Regions from separate parts of the Ensifer sp. MJa1 genome, predicted to be linked through region 1. Evidence: riboswitches for the same ligand, from Rfam matches in the RefSeq annotation. Region 1 holds a riboswitch; the other holds the start of a gene.
The links. A riboswitch is a leader RNA that binds a small molecule or an ion and turns the genes downstream of it on or off. The one in region 1 is predicted to bind cobalamin.
Positions count from the first base shown of each region.

Region 1 (7,517 bases):
CGGGGCAAGGGGGTGATTTCTTTTGCGGTGTGGATAACGGGGAGTAAACGACCGTTCATCGCCGAGGCTGTGGATAGGGCGCACCCGGTGTTGCAGGCGCGCCCATCCTCCTAGCCGGTGAAAGCGGGCACGGGGCAATTGTCGGCGTCGACGGCAACCATGACAAAGGTTCCAGTCACCGTCCGTTGCCGGGTGCCGGTCAGAAGCTCTTCCGACCAGAGCTCGACTTCGATCGTGGCCGAGCTGCGACCGGTGTCCACGATGCGGGCAACGGATTCGATGATCGAGCCGATCGTGATGCGGTGCCTGAAGTCCATGCCGGTGCAGGAGGCGAGCACCGTCGTCCGGTGGCTCCTGCGCGTTGCGACAACGAAGGCAGCCTTCGTCATCTGCGCGAGGGCATCACCGCCAAACATGGCGCCGAAGCTGTTGGCCTGGTCGGGAAAGACGATGTCGACCATGCGCAGCACAGCATCGTCTTCGGGCGCGCGCACGGCTCGACCGAGCGGTGGCAGCACCCATTGCTCTTTTCTGGCACAAGGCTGGGCAACCATGGTGAAGGTGCCGCGGCTGCATAAGACCCGGCTGCCGGTCACGTCTTCCGCGATCATCTCGACCTCGACCTCCATCGAGCGGCGCCCGACGCGGACGGGACGCCCGGTAAAGCGGACGATCTGGCCAATCAGCGCCGGCGCGCGAAAGTCGATGCGGTCGCAGGAGGCAGTGACAAACGGGACACGACCATGACGGGTGGCGACGATGAAGGCGATCCGGTCCATGGATGCAAGGCCGGCGCCGCCGAACAGCGTGCCATGGTGATTGCTGTCGCCCGGGAAAACGATGTCGATCAGGGTCTGCGGTGCCGGGATTTCTCCCGGCACCGTTGCAATGTCGTCCGTCATGCGCCGACGGCTTCGCGAGCTGGAGCCGCAAAGGTCTGTCGGAGCGAGCGCGCCGCCGCGACCATGTTGACGAGTGCCGGCCGCGTCTCTTCCCAGCGGCGCGTCTTCAGCCCGCAATCGGGATTGACCCAGATCTGACCTGGGGCAAGGCCGTCGGTCGCCTTCTCGACGAGATGCACCATCTCCTCGACGCTCGGCACCCGCGGTGAATGGATGTCGTAAACGCCGGGGCCGATCTCGTTCGGATAGGCCTCGTCAGTAAACGCACCGAGCAGTTCCATCTTCGAACGCGACGTCTCGATCGAGATCACGTCGGCATCCATGGCGGCGATCGCCGGCATGATGTCGTTGAACTCGGAGTAGCACATGTGGGTGTGGATCTGCGTTGCGTCGTCAACACCGGCTGCGCTGAGGCGGAAGCACTCCACAGCCCAGTCGAGATAGGCTTTCCGGTCGGCGAGCCGCAGCGGCAGACCCTCGCGCAAGGCCGGTTCGTCGATCTGGATGATGGCGATGCCGGCTGCCTCGAGGTCGGTGACCTCGTCGCTGAGCGCCAGCGCGATCTGCCGGCAAACGACCGAGCGCGGCAGGTCGTCGCGCACGAAGGACCATTGCAGCATGGTGACCGGCCCCGTCAGCATGCCCTTGACCGGGCGCTGCGTCAGCGACTGGGCGAAGGTGGCCCAATCGACGGTCATCGGGTACGGCCGCGAGACGTCGCCGAAGATGATCGGGGGGCGGACATAGCGCGAGCCGTAGCTCTGCACCCAGCCGCTCTGGGTGAAGGCGTAGCCCGAAAGCTGTTCGGCGAAATACTGCACCATGTCGTTGCGTTCGAATTCGCCGTGAACCAGAACGTCGATGCCGATCTCTTCCTGCCAGCGCACCGCCTGCTCGGTTTCCTGGCGGAGGTAGCGGACGTAGTCGACGTAGCTGAGCTCGCCCTTGGCATGCAGCGACCGTGCCTGGCGGACCTCCGACGTCTGCGGGAAGGAGCCGATCGTCGTCGTCGGGAAGAGTGGCAGAGACAGCCTCTCGGCCTGCAGGCGACGACGGGTGTCGAACGGTGCGTGACGCTTGCTGTCGGCAGCCGTCAGTTCCTTCAGTCGCCCGGAGACGAGCGGGTCATGGATCCTGAGCGAGGTGAGCCTTGCCCTGGCGGCGTCAATCGAGGCCGAAAACACCTGCTCGGGATTGGCAAGTCCCGGCTCGAAGGCGCGGGCAAGCAGGCTCAATTCGTCGAGCTTCTGCACGGCGAAGGCGAGCCAGGAGGAAAGCTCGGGATCGAGCGCGCGTTCCAGGTCGAGATCGACGGGCACATGCAACAACGAGCACGAGGGGGCAAGCTCGATACGGTCGCGGCCATGGGTGGAGACCAGCGGCTGCAGCCGGCGGAACAGACCCGCAAGATCGCTCCGCCAGATGTTGCGGCCGTCGACGATGCCGAGCGAGAGCACCCGGTCGGCCGGAGCGGACTGGATGAGGGCATCGATCTGCTGCGGCGCGCGCACGAGATCGACATGGAGGCCGGCAACCGGAAGTGCCAGTGCCGCCGCCGTGTTGTCGCCGATCGAACCGAAATAGGTTGCAAGCATGATTTTCAGCCGGGGGATCTCAGTGGCGAAGGTGCGATAGGCGAGGTCGAGGGCGCGACGGTCCCTGTCCGTGAGGTCGAGCGCCAGGCAGGGCTCGTCGATCTGGACCCAGTCGGCGCCGGCGTCCGCAAGTTCGGTAAGCACCCGGACATAGACCGGCAGCAGGCGCTCGATCAGGTCGACCGGATCGAAGTCGTCACCCTTGGCCTTGCCGAGCTTGAGCAAAGCCACCGGGCCAAGCAGCACCGGACGGGTGCGATAGCCGAGCGCTTCAGCCTCGAGAAAGGTCTCGAGCGGCCGGTTGTGCGTCAGCTCGAAACGTTGGTCGGGTTCGAATTCGGGCACCATGTAGTGGTAGTTGGTGTCGAACCACTTGGTCATTTCGAGCGCGGGGTTGCCGCTGTCGGTTCCGACGTGCGAGCAGCCGGAGGCGCAGGGCGTGCCGGTCGAGCCACGCGCCATGGCAAAATAGGTGTCGAGATCGACGGGGCCGCCTTTCCAGCCGTAGGCCGGCGGGATCGCACCGACGAGCACGGCGGTGTCGAGCACATGGTCATAGAAGGAGAAGTCGTTCGACGGGAGGATGTCGATGCCGCGCGCCTTTTGCGCGGCCCAACTTTCGGCACGCAGCTTCGCTCCGGTATCGAGCAGTTCGTCGCGGCTCGCCCTTCCCGTCCAATAGCGTTCGAGCGCGAATTTCAGTTCGCGATGGCGGCCGATGCGCGGGAAACCGAGATTGGCAGTCTTGATGGTCATTTCCTTACCCCGAAGGTTGTGGGCAAGGCTTTGAACGCGACGCAGCCGCGGCGCGGGGATCAGCCCGCGTCGTCAACGCGCCTCATCGGACACCCCGCCCGTGGACGTTGTTCATCGCGGCAGGTCTCCTGGCTTGCGGGTCGTCACGAACCGTTCCGTCTTCCCGAGGCGTCTTCCTCAGTGACATTATCGAACGGCCGCTCTCCGCCTACAGTTGCGGGGGCAGCTCCGGCATGGGCGTTTCAAGGCGCCGCACCGAATTCCCTCTTAGCTCCATCCCGCCGGAAGGCGGGCGAAGAACCACGATGGCAGGACAATGCCCTGTCCAAACGACGCCGTCAATCGCATAAAGAAATGCTTATGTCTTTATTTTCGCCCGCCGACGCGCGGGGCGATGCGATCACCGGCCGCGGCAGGTTCACCTGAACCTGTGTTTGCAATGGACGCGCCTTCCAGAATTGCGGGGGATTGTACGGCACGGCTATGTCAGCGACACGCGCGCGGATCCGCTCTTCATCGCGCGTCAGACCGATATCCCTGAGCTGGATCTCGCTGAATGCTTCCAGCGATACCGTTGGTCGGATGGTTTCGCCCGCCCAGGTCAAGACGTGACGGATCGTTGATCGCGCTGCCTCAAGCATTGCTACCCTCTTCGTTTCGCGATGGTGTGTTCGCGAAAAAAATTGAGGGAATTTGTCCTCTCGCGCAAAGCGAATTCTCGCATGCTGACATAAAGAATGCTTATCTCAGGCCATGAGCAAGATTCCTCCCATGAGTGCCGTGCGCGCGTTCGAGGCCGCGGCCAGGCACCTGAGCTTCACCCGCGCGGCGGATGAGCTCGGCATGACGCAGGCCGCCGTCAGCTACCAGATCCGGTTGCTCGAGGACCGCATCGGCACGCCACTCTTCGTTCGTCTTCCACGCGAGGTGCGATTGACCGCTGCCGGCCGCCAGCTTGCGCCAAAAGTGACCGAGGCGATCGATCTCTTGGGCGCCGCTTTCTCCGAGATTGCCGACAAGACCGAACACCACCTGCACATCTCGGTGCTGCCAACGGTCGTGTCGAGTTGGCTCGGGCAGCGGCTCGCCTCGTTCCAGACCGCCCATCCGAACATCAGCATAAGGGTGCACATGTCGACCGAACTGGTCGACTTCAAGCGCGACGCCATTGATCTTGCGGTGCGCAGCGGTGCCGGTGACTGGCCGGGCAATGATGTGTTTCCGCTGTTCCCGCTCGACTACGTGCCGGTCTGCACGCCATCCTTCCTGGAAAAGCACCAACTTAGGGAACCGTCTGATGTTTTGCGCGTGCGGCGCTTCGGCAACGCCAACTGGTGGCGACGATGGATGATCGAAGCGGGCGTCGAGCCGCCGGCAAGCAACGGCACCGAGCTGATCTTCGATGTCCAGGCGATGGACGTGGCGACGACGCTTGCGGACCACGGCATCGCCATTGCCGTCTCGACCTTTCTGATGGAGGAACTGAAGAGCGGCAGGCTCATCCGGCCGTTCGAACATGTGGTCAGGGACGGCCGGGCCTACTGGCTGGTCTATCCGCAGAGCAACCGGCGTCAGAAGAAGATCCAGGCCTTTCGCGACTGGGTGGTCGCCGAGGCCGATGCGTCGAACGCGCTGCTTGCAAGAGTGATGGAATCGTCCTGGTCGCCTCAGGTCGAGGCCGGCGCAAGCGCGCTGGCGAAACCTGAATAGGATTTGTTGAGCGGGGCCGCGTAGGAGCCGCGCTTGCTGGTCGAAAGTCCCTGCGAAACCAGCGCCTCTGCCTGCTTCACTGCGGCGGACACCCCATCGATGACCGGAATGCTGTAATCGGCTTGAAGCATGCGGGCGAGATCCGCCATGCCGGCGCAGCCAAGCACGATCGCCTCGGCGCCGTCCTCAGCGAGCGCCAGTTCGATCTCGCGCCGGAGCTTGGCAAGCGCATTCGAGCCCTTGTCTTCCAGTTCAAGCACGGGAATATCGGCGGCGCGTACCCTTGCTCGGCCAGCCATGCCGTAGTGCCGGGTCAGATTTTCTATCAGCACCCGCGAACGTTCGAGCGTCGTGACGACAGTGAAGCGCTGCGCCAGCATGGCTGCAGTCGCGACGGCGGATTCGCACAAGCCGACCACCGGAATGCGGGCAAGCGCCCGCGCGGCCTCAAGCCCGGTGTCGTCGAAGCAGGCGATGACGGCCGCGTCGGCGCCCGCGGCCTCGCCGTCACGGATCTCCGCGAGCAGGCCCGGAAGCGCGATCGCACCGTCATAGTGTCCTTCGATCGAGGCCGGCCCCGACTTCGATGTGCGTGACAGGATCTCCGTGCCAGGACCAGCGACAGCCCGGGCGGCCGTGGCGGCCTTGGCTGTCATCGAGGCGGTGGTGTTGGGATTGACGATCAGGATGCGCATGGGCCTAGCTCAGCTTTGCCTGGCGGCGCCGCAGCATCAGAATGACAGCCAGCGCGACGAGGATGATGGTGAAGGAAAAGAGCGTGGTGACCGTGCCGAGCGCGTAGAGCACCGGTGTCGTCACATTGGTGGTCATGCCGTAGATTTCGAGCGGCAGGGTATTGTAGCTGCCCGACGTCATCAGCGTACGGGCAAACTCGTCATAGGAGAGCGTGAAGCCGAAGAGGCCGACGCCGATCAGGCTCGGGGCAATCATCGGCAGGAGCACGTGGCGAAAGGTCTGCCATGATGTCGCGCCGAGATCGCGCGCCGCTTCCTCGTAGGCCGGCGAGAACCGGTTGAACACCGCAAACATGATCAGCACGCCAAAGGGCAGCGTCCAGGTGAGGTGCGCGCCGAAACCGGAGGAGTACCACGCGGGCTTCAGGCCGAACTGCTGAAAGACGACGCCAATGCCGAGCGAGATGATGATCGACGGCACCACGAGACTTGCGACGGTCAGATAGAAGAGCGCGGTCCCCCCGCGAAAGCGCCGGCGAAACGCGAGGCCGGCAAGCAGGGCGACCACGACGTTGACCACCATCACCATCAGCCCGAGCGTGAAGGAACGGCGGAACGAGGCACCGAAATCGCCGACCGCCTGCTTTTCGAACAGATTGTAGAACCAGTGCACGGAGACGCCGTTCAACGGAAAGGTGAGGCCGCCGTCCGGTCCCTGGAAGGAGAGGATCAGCACCGCCGAGAGCGGCCCGTAGAGGAAGAGCACGAACAGGGTGAAGAAGGCTGCGAGCAGGTAGAAGCCTTTGCCGCGTTTCTCGTGGTTCATCTCAAAGCTCCTTGCGGATGTCGACGACGCGCAGGATGGCTGCGACCATCAGCAGCACGACGATCAAAAGCACCACGGCATTGGCGGCGGCGGCCGGATACTGCAGCAGCGACATCTGGTTCTTCATCATCAAAGCAACGGAGGCGCTCTGGCCACCGGACATGACCTGCACCGTCGAAAAGTCGGCCATGACGAGGGTGACGACGAAGATCGAGCCGATGGCGATGCCAGGCTTGGCAAGCGGCAGGATGACGTTCCAGAGGATCTGCCCGCCGGAGGCGCCGCAATCGCGCGCCGCCTCGATCAGCGAGCGGTCGATGCGCATCAGCGTGTTGAAGATCGGCGTCACCATGAACAGCGTGTTGAGATGGACCATGGCAAGCACCACGGCGAAATCGGAATAGAGCAGCCACTCGATCGGTTGCGGGATGAGCCCGAGCTCGAGCAGGGTCGAGTTGACGAGCCCGTTGCGGCCGAGCACCGGGATCCAGGAGATCATCCGGATGATGTTCGACGTCAGGAACGGCACGGTGCAGACGAGGAACAGCACCATCTGCATGGTGGTGGTGCGGACATGGAAGGCGAGGAAATAGGCGACCCAGAAACCGATCGCGAGCGTCAGCGCCCAGACGAGCACGGTGAACTTCAGCGTATTGAGATAGGTCTTCCAGGTCACCCAGGAGCCGAGGGTATCGGTGTAGTTCATCGTCAGGAAGTCCGGGTAGAGCCCGGCGAAATCGTAGTCCCAGAAACTGACGACGATGATGGTCAGGATCGGCAGCACGAAGAAGAAGCCGAGGATCAGGGTGAGTGGCAGCGCCTGGATGTAGGAGGCGAGGGCGCGCGGAATTCCGCGGCGGCGCGGTGCCGTCGCTGTACCGATCTCTCCAGTCCGCGAAGTCGCAATTGTCGCCATTGTTGATCCTCTCTCACTTTCTTGGGAGGGCAGCGCCTCATCCGCACGGTGAGGGATCGCCCCTCATCCGCCTGCCGGCACCTTCTCCCCGCAGGCGGGGAGAAGGGAGGTGTGGCG
Region 1 is NZ_JAKUMO010000002.1:345,479-352,995, forward strand. It holds gene MKZ91_RS04345 (acyl-CoA thioesterase) at 111-902, opposite strand; gene metE (5-methyltetrahydropteroyltriglutamate--homocysteine S-methyltransferase) at 899-3,253, opposite strand; cobalamin riboswitch at 3,355-3,573, opposite strand; gene MKZ91_RS04355 (hypothetical protein) at 3,592-3,894, opposite strand; gene MKZ91_RS04360 (LysR substrate-binding domain-containing protein) at 4,025-4,963, shown strand; gene MKZ91_RS04365 (aspartate/glutamate racemase family protein) at 4,921-5,658, opposite strand; gene MKZ91_RS04370 (ABC transporter permease) at 5,663-6,484, opposite strand; gene MKZ91_RS04375 (ABC transporter permease) at 6,486-7,400, opposite strand.

Region 2 (7,517 bases), on a different contig from region 1:
GCGGCGCTCGACGCACAGGCCAGGCGCAAGCTGAGTTGACGGCTTTGCTCCATATCTGATCGGCTCCGGGCGCAATCCGTCCGGGGCCAGTTCTGTTTCTACCTGATCTCACTCAAAGGGAGGATTTCGATGAGCGGACAACTGGAAGGCAAGATCGCCATCGTCACCGGTGGCACACAGGGGCTTGGCGCGACGATCGCCGGTCTTTTTGCAGAACGCGGTGCGGCCGGCATCGTCATTTGCGGTCGCAATGCAGCCAAGGGGCGCGCGAAAGCCGAACAGATCGGCAAGGCCGGCGGCGCAAGAGTGGTCTATGTCGAGGCCGACCTCGAACAGGTGGAAGATGCGCGCAAGGTGGTCGCGGCCTGTGATGCGGAGTTCGGCCGCGTCGATGCGCTGGTCAATGCCGCCGCCATCACCGACCGCGGCACGATCCTCGACACCACACCGGAACTGTTCGATCGCATGTTCGCCATCAATGTGCGTGCGCCGTTCTTCCTCATGCAGGAGGCGATCAAGGTGATGCGGCGAGAGGGCACCGAAGGCACGATCGTCAACATCGGCTCAATGTCGGCAATGGCGGGACAACCATTCATCGCTGCCTACTGCTCGTCCAAGGGTGCACTCGAAACCCTTACCAAGAACACGGCCTATGCGCTCCTGCGCAACCGCATCCGCGTCAACGGTCTCAACATCGGCTGGATGGCATCGGAGGGCGAAGACCGCATCCAGCGGGAGTTTCATGGCGCGTCGCCGGATTGGCTGGAGAAGGCGGCCGCCAGCCAGCCCTTCGGCCGGCTGGTCGATCCGGCAGAGGTTGCGCGCGCCTGCGCCTACCTGTCGTCGGCGGAATCGGGGCTGATGACCGGCTCGGTGATCTGCTTCGACCAGTCGGTCTGGGGCGCCTATGACGGTTCGCCGCATCCGGTGGCGCCGCTCTGAGACTTGCTTGTCTTTCTCCGGCGGCTGTGTCCTTATGCGGCCGTCAGGTGCCCGCGCGAGCGGGAGAATCGGGAATCCGGCGTCATTCCGGAACGTGCCCAACGCTGTGACGGGGACGGACGCTTCGATATGGCCTTGATTTGATTCAAGGTATTGCCACTGGATCTTCAACCGATCTGGGAAGGCGAGGCGACCGGTTGAACCGGAGTCAGAAGACCGGCCTGGCGAGATAGACCGAACCCGCGTGGACGGCGGAAGGTTTCGCATTGTTGGGGATCGAACGATGCTGACTGAACCGAAGGGTGGCCTTGCGGCTGCCTCAGCCTTTTCGCCGGAAGAGCGGGAGGCCGTCTACCGTGCTATTGAAACACGCCGCGACGTGCGCGACGAATTCCTGGGCGACCCACTGCCTGACGACCTGGTGAAGCGGCTGCTTTCGGCGGCCCATAGCGCACCGTCCGTGGGGTTCATGCAACCCTGGAACTTCCTCCTGGTGAGGGCGCCTGAGACCCGCGAGCGCATCTGGCAGGCCTTTCGTCGTGCCAATGAAGAAGCGGCGTTGATGTTTTCCGGCGAGCAACAGACGAAGTACCGCTCGTTGAAGCTCGAGGGCATCCACAAGGCGCCGCTCAGCATCTGCGTCACTTGCGACCGCACGCGTGGCGGGGCTGTTGTGCTCGGGCGTACGCACAATCCGCAGATGGACGTCTATTCCACGGTCTGTGCCGTGCAGAACCTGTGGCTGGCAGCACGGGCCGAAGGTGTCGGCGTCGGCTGGGTGAGCATCTTCCACGAGGCCGAGATCAAGGCGATCCTCAAAATTCCCGATCACATCGAGATCGTCGCCTGGCTGTGCCTCGGTTATGTCGACCAGCTTTACCAGCAGCCGGAGCTCGCGGTGAAGGGATGGCGCCAGCGCTTGCCCCTCGATGAACTGGTCTTTGAAGAAAGCTGGGGCTGCCAGGCGCCGTCAGCCGTTTCCAGATGATGGCAAAAATGCAGATACTTCAAACGGTTGCATTGTTATCTGCATGCAAAAACTGCGATCGCCGCTACGGCATAGCTCCTTAAGTCGGAATCGATTTAAGGGTAGGATTATGCAGCAGCTTTAAAGTGTTACAGCGTCCTTGGCGCGCCTTAGAAGACGCGCGGCGCTGTAAGGCGTCGCGCGTTCAGTTTTGGACCGGTTGGTAAGCCGGTCCTTTGGGGTGTTTCAGGTCGATGGACGTTTCTTCCTGTGGCAGGAAGGTCGGGCCGACGACCCGCACCTTGCTCTTTGCCGGATCGTAGGGACGTTCCTCTGCCGGTGCCTTCTCGGAAGCGCTTTCCGATGCCGGCTTCTTGGTCTCGATGATCACAATCGACGATTGATCGTCACCGGTGATCTTCGTGCCTGTGGTTGGTTGCGCCGCGGCAGTGCGCGGTATCTGGCAGCCGCAGATACCGGGTGTGCCGACGCCGCGGGTGCGATAGGCAAAGGCATTGGGGAGCTCGGTATAGGGCCGGCCGGTCGAAGCCGAGACCATCTGCTCGCTCTCTTCGGTGTTGAGGTCGTGGAAGAAAAGCTCGGTCTCAGCCCCTGGGCAGCGCGCGCGACAGGCTTGTTCGTCCCGCGCAAAATCCGCTGGCGTGGCATCGGACGAGATCGGGAAGAAGGCGCCGTCACAGGTCCGCACGCACATGGTGCGCAGCGTCCCCGTGTAATAGCCGCCCTCTGGTCCGTAACCGTCATCGTCATGCCGCAGCAACGGGCCGTAGGATTCGTCCGGTGGCAGGTCCTCTATGATATTGCGGTGGGTTTCCGGCTCTTCCGGCATCGCACTCGCCATTTCCTCGCGGTCACCGAAGCAGCCGTTGATCTCCAGCGCGGCCAGGATCCGGCGGCGCGCGTCCTCGCTGTCGCCGGCAACGATCTGCTCGCGCTGCGACTTCAGCAGGCGCAGATTGTCTTCCATCTCGGCGATAAGGCTGGTGAGATCGCCGCAGGTGTCCGGATCGCCGCCATCGAAGGTGACAACACTGCCGCCGCCACAGCCAGCGCGGCGACGATCGTTCTTCGCCCGTCGCAGCTCGATGTTCTGGCGCGATATGGCGCTGGCGTAGTCACGCGCGTCTGCGTTGGTGGCAAGGGTGGTCGGCAGTTCCACCAGTCGGGTGTTCAGCCGGTCGCATACGGGTGATGCCAGGGATGGATCGGCACCGACCAAAGCCAGCGGCACCAGGGCCACGGCGACGTGTTTCAAGCGCGCGAACACGGGCGAAGTCTCTTCCTGCTGCCGCGTCGGCGCCGACCTTCCGAGCGGGACGGTTGCCAGCGGCAATTCCTGTTTCAGCGCCATCATAGAGCTTGTCGGTGATCGTGCAACGACAAGCCACGGTTTGCGTTAACAGGTCCGAGTGCCTGATCGCTCAGGCGGCGCGGGCGGTTTCCAGCGACATTGGGCGTTCGAGGACGGTACCTTCGATAGCGGCAACGGCTTTCATGCGTTCGAGCAGATCCGGCGTTACCTCCCAGGCAACAGCCACGGCAAAGACCGAGCCGATACGGTGCGGGTCGGCAATGCGCTCGCCGGGGCAACCCATGCGCCGGAACATGCGCTCAAGGAAGACGTCGGTAACCGTGACGATGTGGCTGATGCCGGAGGCGAGCCCCAGTTCGCCCACACCGCACATCAGTTCTGCGGCCGCTACCGTTACCTGGTTCGACGACCGGTCCTGCGAGATGTCGGGTTCGATGCAGAAGCGGCTCGATTCCCAGACCGAAGCACTGCGGATTTCCGGGTTGTCGCCGAGCAGGATCGGGAAGGTGTCGTCGAGCATGTTCGGCCCGAGCGTCGGCAGCAACCTCAGCGAGCCGCGCAGCCGGCCGGTGTCAGGGGCATGGGACAGAACGTAGAGCGGGTTTGCCGTGTCGTAGTTGTCGATCTCCCATTCGCCCTCGGTCTTAACGTCCCATTTCAGGAAGTCGTGGAAGACGCGCTTGCGCAGCCGGAACATGTCGTCGACGGCCTGCGGGTGCTGTGCGCGGGTCTTTCCGTTCAGGATCCTGATCATCGTTTTCTCCGTCCTTGTTTAGGGTTGGACGGATGCTGTCAGGCTCGTGACGGGCATGTAACTGTCGGTAGTGACAGTTCAAATGCGTGTATTTCGCCAGTAGATTTCGAGGGGTTTCGGGAGGCCCCTGTCGTCAGACAGTCGGGATCAGGGCGTGGCGGACCGCCTGTGCGACGGCCTGGGTATTGGAGACGACATTGAGCTTGCGCCGCGCATTGGTCATGAAAAAACGCACGGTGCGCTCGGAGATGCCGAGGATCGTGGCGATTTCCCAGTAGCTCTTGCCAGCCGCCGCCCAGGTCAGGACCTCGGTCTCCCGGCCGGTCAGGCGCTCGCGCGTCGAAAACGCTCCGGGCATTGCGGCGTGCTCGAGCATGGCGGCATGGAAGAGGTTGGCCGCCAGTTGGAAATCGCGCAGGTGATGGCGGCGATAGGTCGACCATTCGTCGGCCGACATGTTGACGTTGATCGCCAGCAGCGCCATGCGGCCTGCAGGCGACGGCAGCGGCAGGGCGACGCCTTCGGTGGAGATGCCGATCTCCTGGGCGGACTGGAACAGGGGCTCGCATTCGGGAAAGCGATGGCGCGCCATCGTCCATTCGACCGGGCGGACACCGCCAAGCGCCAGCTTCAGGATCGGATCTATACGGTGCAGGCTGCGCGTGCGGTAAATTTCGGCGGCATAGGCGCCGAAGGTGTGATGCAGGCGGCAGATCTTGAGCTCATCCGCGAAGGGTTCGGCTTCAAGATAGAGGAGGTGGGCGATGCGAAAGGTACGGCGCATCAGGGTAAAGAAATGAGCGGGCTCGACACAGCCCCCGCATTCCAGGATTTCCAGCATGTCGAGGACAGCCTGCTGTTCAGTCATGCCACAACACCGAATCTCGTCCGAGGCTCCAGCATGGTTAGGGGTTCACCTTTTGTCCAGCGCAAACTTTCTTGTTTGGTGTGTGTGCGTAGAAATGAAATTAGAGGTTGCGGTCTGCGGCGATCCTCACATGGAGACCGATAGCCGGAGCTGATTCGTCCGCAACGCCTGAACCACAGGGCGCCGCGCATGAATTCGGCGCGGCGCCTGGATATGGTTTTGCAGGCGCCGGTCTGGCGCCCGAGCAAAGCGAAGATCGACGGCGATCTCCGCGCTTTCATCTCAGCCCGGATGGCTGGCTTCGACAACCGCCAGCGCCGCCATGTTGACGACGCCGCGCGAGGTGACCGAAGGCGAGAGGATGTGGGCCGGAAGCGCCGAACCGAGCAGGATCGGGCCGACATGCAGGCTGTCGGTCATGGTCTTGACGACACCGAGCGTGATGTTGGCGGCATCGAGGTTGGGGAAGACCAGCAGATTGGCTTCGCCCGACAGGGTGCTGTCCGGCATGACGCGGTGGCGCAGTGCTTCGGAAATCGCTGCGTCGCCGTGCATTTCGCCGTCGACTTCGAGTTCGGGGGCGAGTTCGCGCACGAGCTGAAGCGCCTTGCGCATCTTCGTGGCGCTTTCCGATTCGCGCGAACCGAAGTTCGAATGCGAGACGAGGGCAGCACGCGGCGTGATGCCGAAGCGGCGGATTTCCTGCGCCGCCATGACCGTCGTCTGGGCGATTTCTTCCGCGCTCGGGCAGTAGCTGACATAGGTGTCGGTGAAGAAGGTGGCGCCGCGCTGCGAGATCAAGAGGCTGAGTGCGGAGAAGTCGAGTACGCCTTCGCGCTTGCCGATGATCTGCGAAACATCTCGCATGTGCCTGGAGTAGCGCCCTTCGACACCGCAGATCAGCGCGTCGGCTTCACCGCGCTTGACGGCGAGCGCGCCGATGACCGTGGTGTTGGTGCGCACGATCGTGCGGGCGGCTTCCGGGATGACGCCGAGGCGGCCGACGAGGGCGAAGTAATCCTCGACATAGTCGCGATAGCGCGGATCGCCTTCGGGGTTGACCACCTCGAAATCGACATCAGGACGAATGCGCAGGCCATATCGGCGCAGGCGCGTCTCGATGATCTGCGGGCGGCCGATCAGGATCGGCCGGGCGGTACCCTCTTCGAGCAGCACCTGGGCGGCGCGCAGCACGCGCTCGTCTTCGCCTTCGGCAAAGATCACGCGGTTCTTCTGGGCGTTCTTGGCTGCCGCAAACACCGGCTTCATGATGAAGCCCGAGCGGAAGACGAAGCGGTTCAGCTTGTCGAGATAGGCGTCGTAGTCCTGGATCGGACGGGTGGCGACGCCGCTTTCCTCGGCCGCCTTGGCGACTGCTGGCGCGATGCGCAGGATCAGGCGCTGGTCGAACGGCGAGGGGATCAGATAGTCAGGACCGAAGACCGGGGTCTCGCCGGAATAGGCGCGGGCGGCAACGTCGGACGGTTCCTCGCGGGCAAGGCCGGCGATGGCGCGCACGGCGGCCATCTTCATTTCTTCGTTGATCGTGCTTGCGCCGCAATCGAGCGCGCCGCGGAAGATGTGCGGGAAGCAGAGAACGTTGTTGACCTGGTTCGGGAAGTCCGAGCGACCGGTGCAGATCATTGCGTCCGGACGGGCAGCGCGGGCTTCTTCCGGCATGATTTCCGGTGTCGGGTTGGCAAGCGCCATGATCAGCGGCTTTTCCGCCATCTGCGTCAGCAGTTCGGGTTTCAGTACACCGGCTGCCGACAGGCCGAGGAAGACGTCGGCACCACCGATGCTGTCGGCGAGAACGCGGTTGTCGCTGTCCTGGGCGTAAATGGACTTCCACTCGTCCATCAGCACTTCGCGGCCCTTGTAGACGAGGCCCTCGAGGTCATGGACCCAGATGTTCTCGCGCCTGGCGCCAAGCGTCACGAGCAGGTTGAGGCAGGCAAGCGCGGCCGCACCCGCACCCGATGTGACGATCTTGGCCTTGGCGATATCCTTGCCGGCAAGTTCGAGACCGTTGAGGATGGCGGCAGCGACGATGATGGCGGTACCGTGCTGGTCGTCATGGAAGACCGGGATCTGCATCTTTTCGCGCAAGCGACGCTCGACCTCGAAACATTCGGGCGCCTTGATGTCTTCGAGGTTGATGCCGCCGAAGGTCGGCTCCAGCGCCGAGATGACGTCGACCATGCGGTCGATGCTGGACGCATCGATCTCGATGTCGAAGACGTCGATGCCGGCAAACTTCTTGAAGAGGACGGCCTTGCCTTCCATGACAGGCTTCGACGCCAGCGGCCCGATATTGCCGAGACCGAGCACGGCCGTGCCATTGGAGATGACGGCCACCAGGTTGGCGCGTGCGGTGAAATCTGCCGCCTGCTCAGGGTTGTCGCGGATGGCGATGCAAGGGGCGGCAACGCCTGGCGAATAGGCGAGCGCCAGGTCGCGCTGGTTGCCAAGCGGCTTGGTGGGCTGGATTTCGAGCTTTCCCGGGCGCGGGTAACGGTGGAAGAAAAGGGCCTGCTGGTCGATGTCGCCGCTGGCCGGACCGGTCTGGGATTTCGTCTTGTCGCCCGTGTTCATTCTCTCACATTCCTCATTCGTGGTCGTGCCTTTTGGCATGAATTGCGAGCGAGGTACA
Region 2 is NZ_JAKUMO010000035.1:21,402-28,918, forward strand. It holds gene MKZ91_RS29425 (phytanoyl-CoA dioxygenase family protein) at 1-39, shown strand, start outside; gene MKZ91_RS29430 (SDR family oxidoreductase) at 130-942, shown strand; cobalamin riboswitch at 971-1,181, shown strand; gene bluB (5,6-dimethylbenzimidazole synthase) at 1,226-1,930, shown strand; gene MKZ91_RS29440 (DUF2865 domain-containing protein) at 2,115-3,281, opposite strand; gene MKZ91_RS29445 (acyl-homoserine-lactone synthase) at 3,352-3,996, opposite strand; gene MKZ91_RS29450 (helix-turn-helix transcriptional regulator) at 4,130-4,864, opposite strand; gene MKZ91_RS29455 (NADP-dependent malic enzyme) at 5,147-7,459, opposite strand.
Region 2: it holds a riboswitch for cobalamin, as region 1 does, so the genes downstream of both, bluB (5,6-dimethylbenzimidazole synthase) here and metE (5-methyltetrahydropteroyltriglutamate--homocysteine S-methyltransferase) in region 1, are expected to answer to the same signal.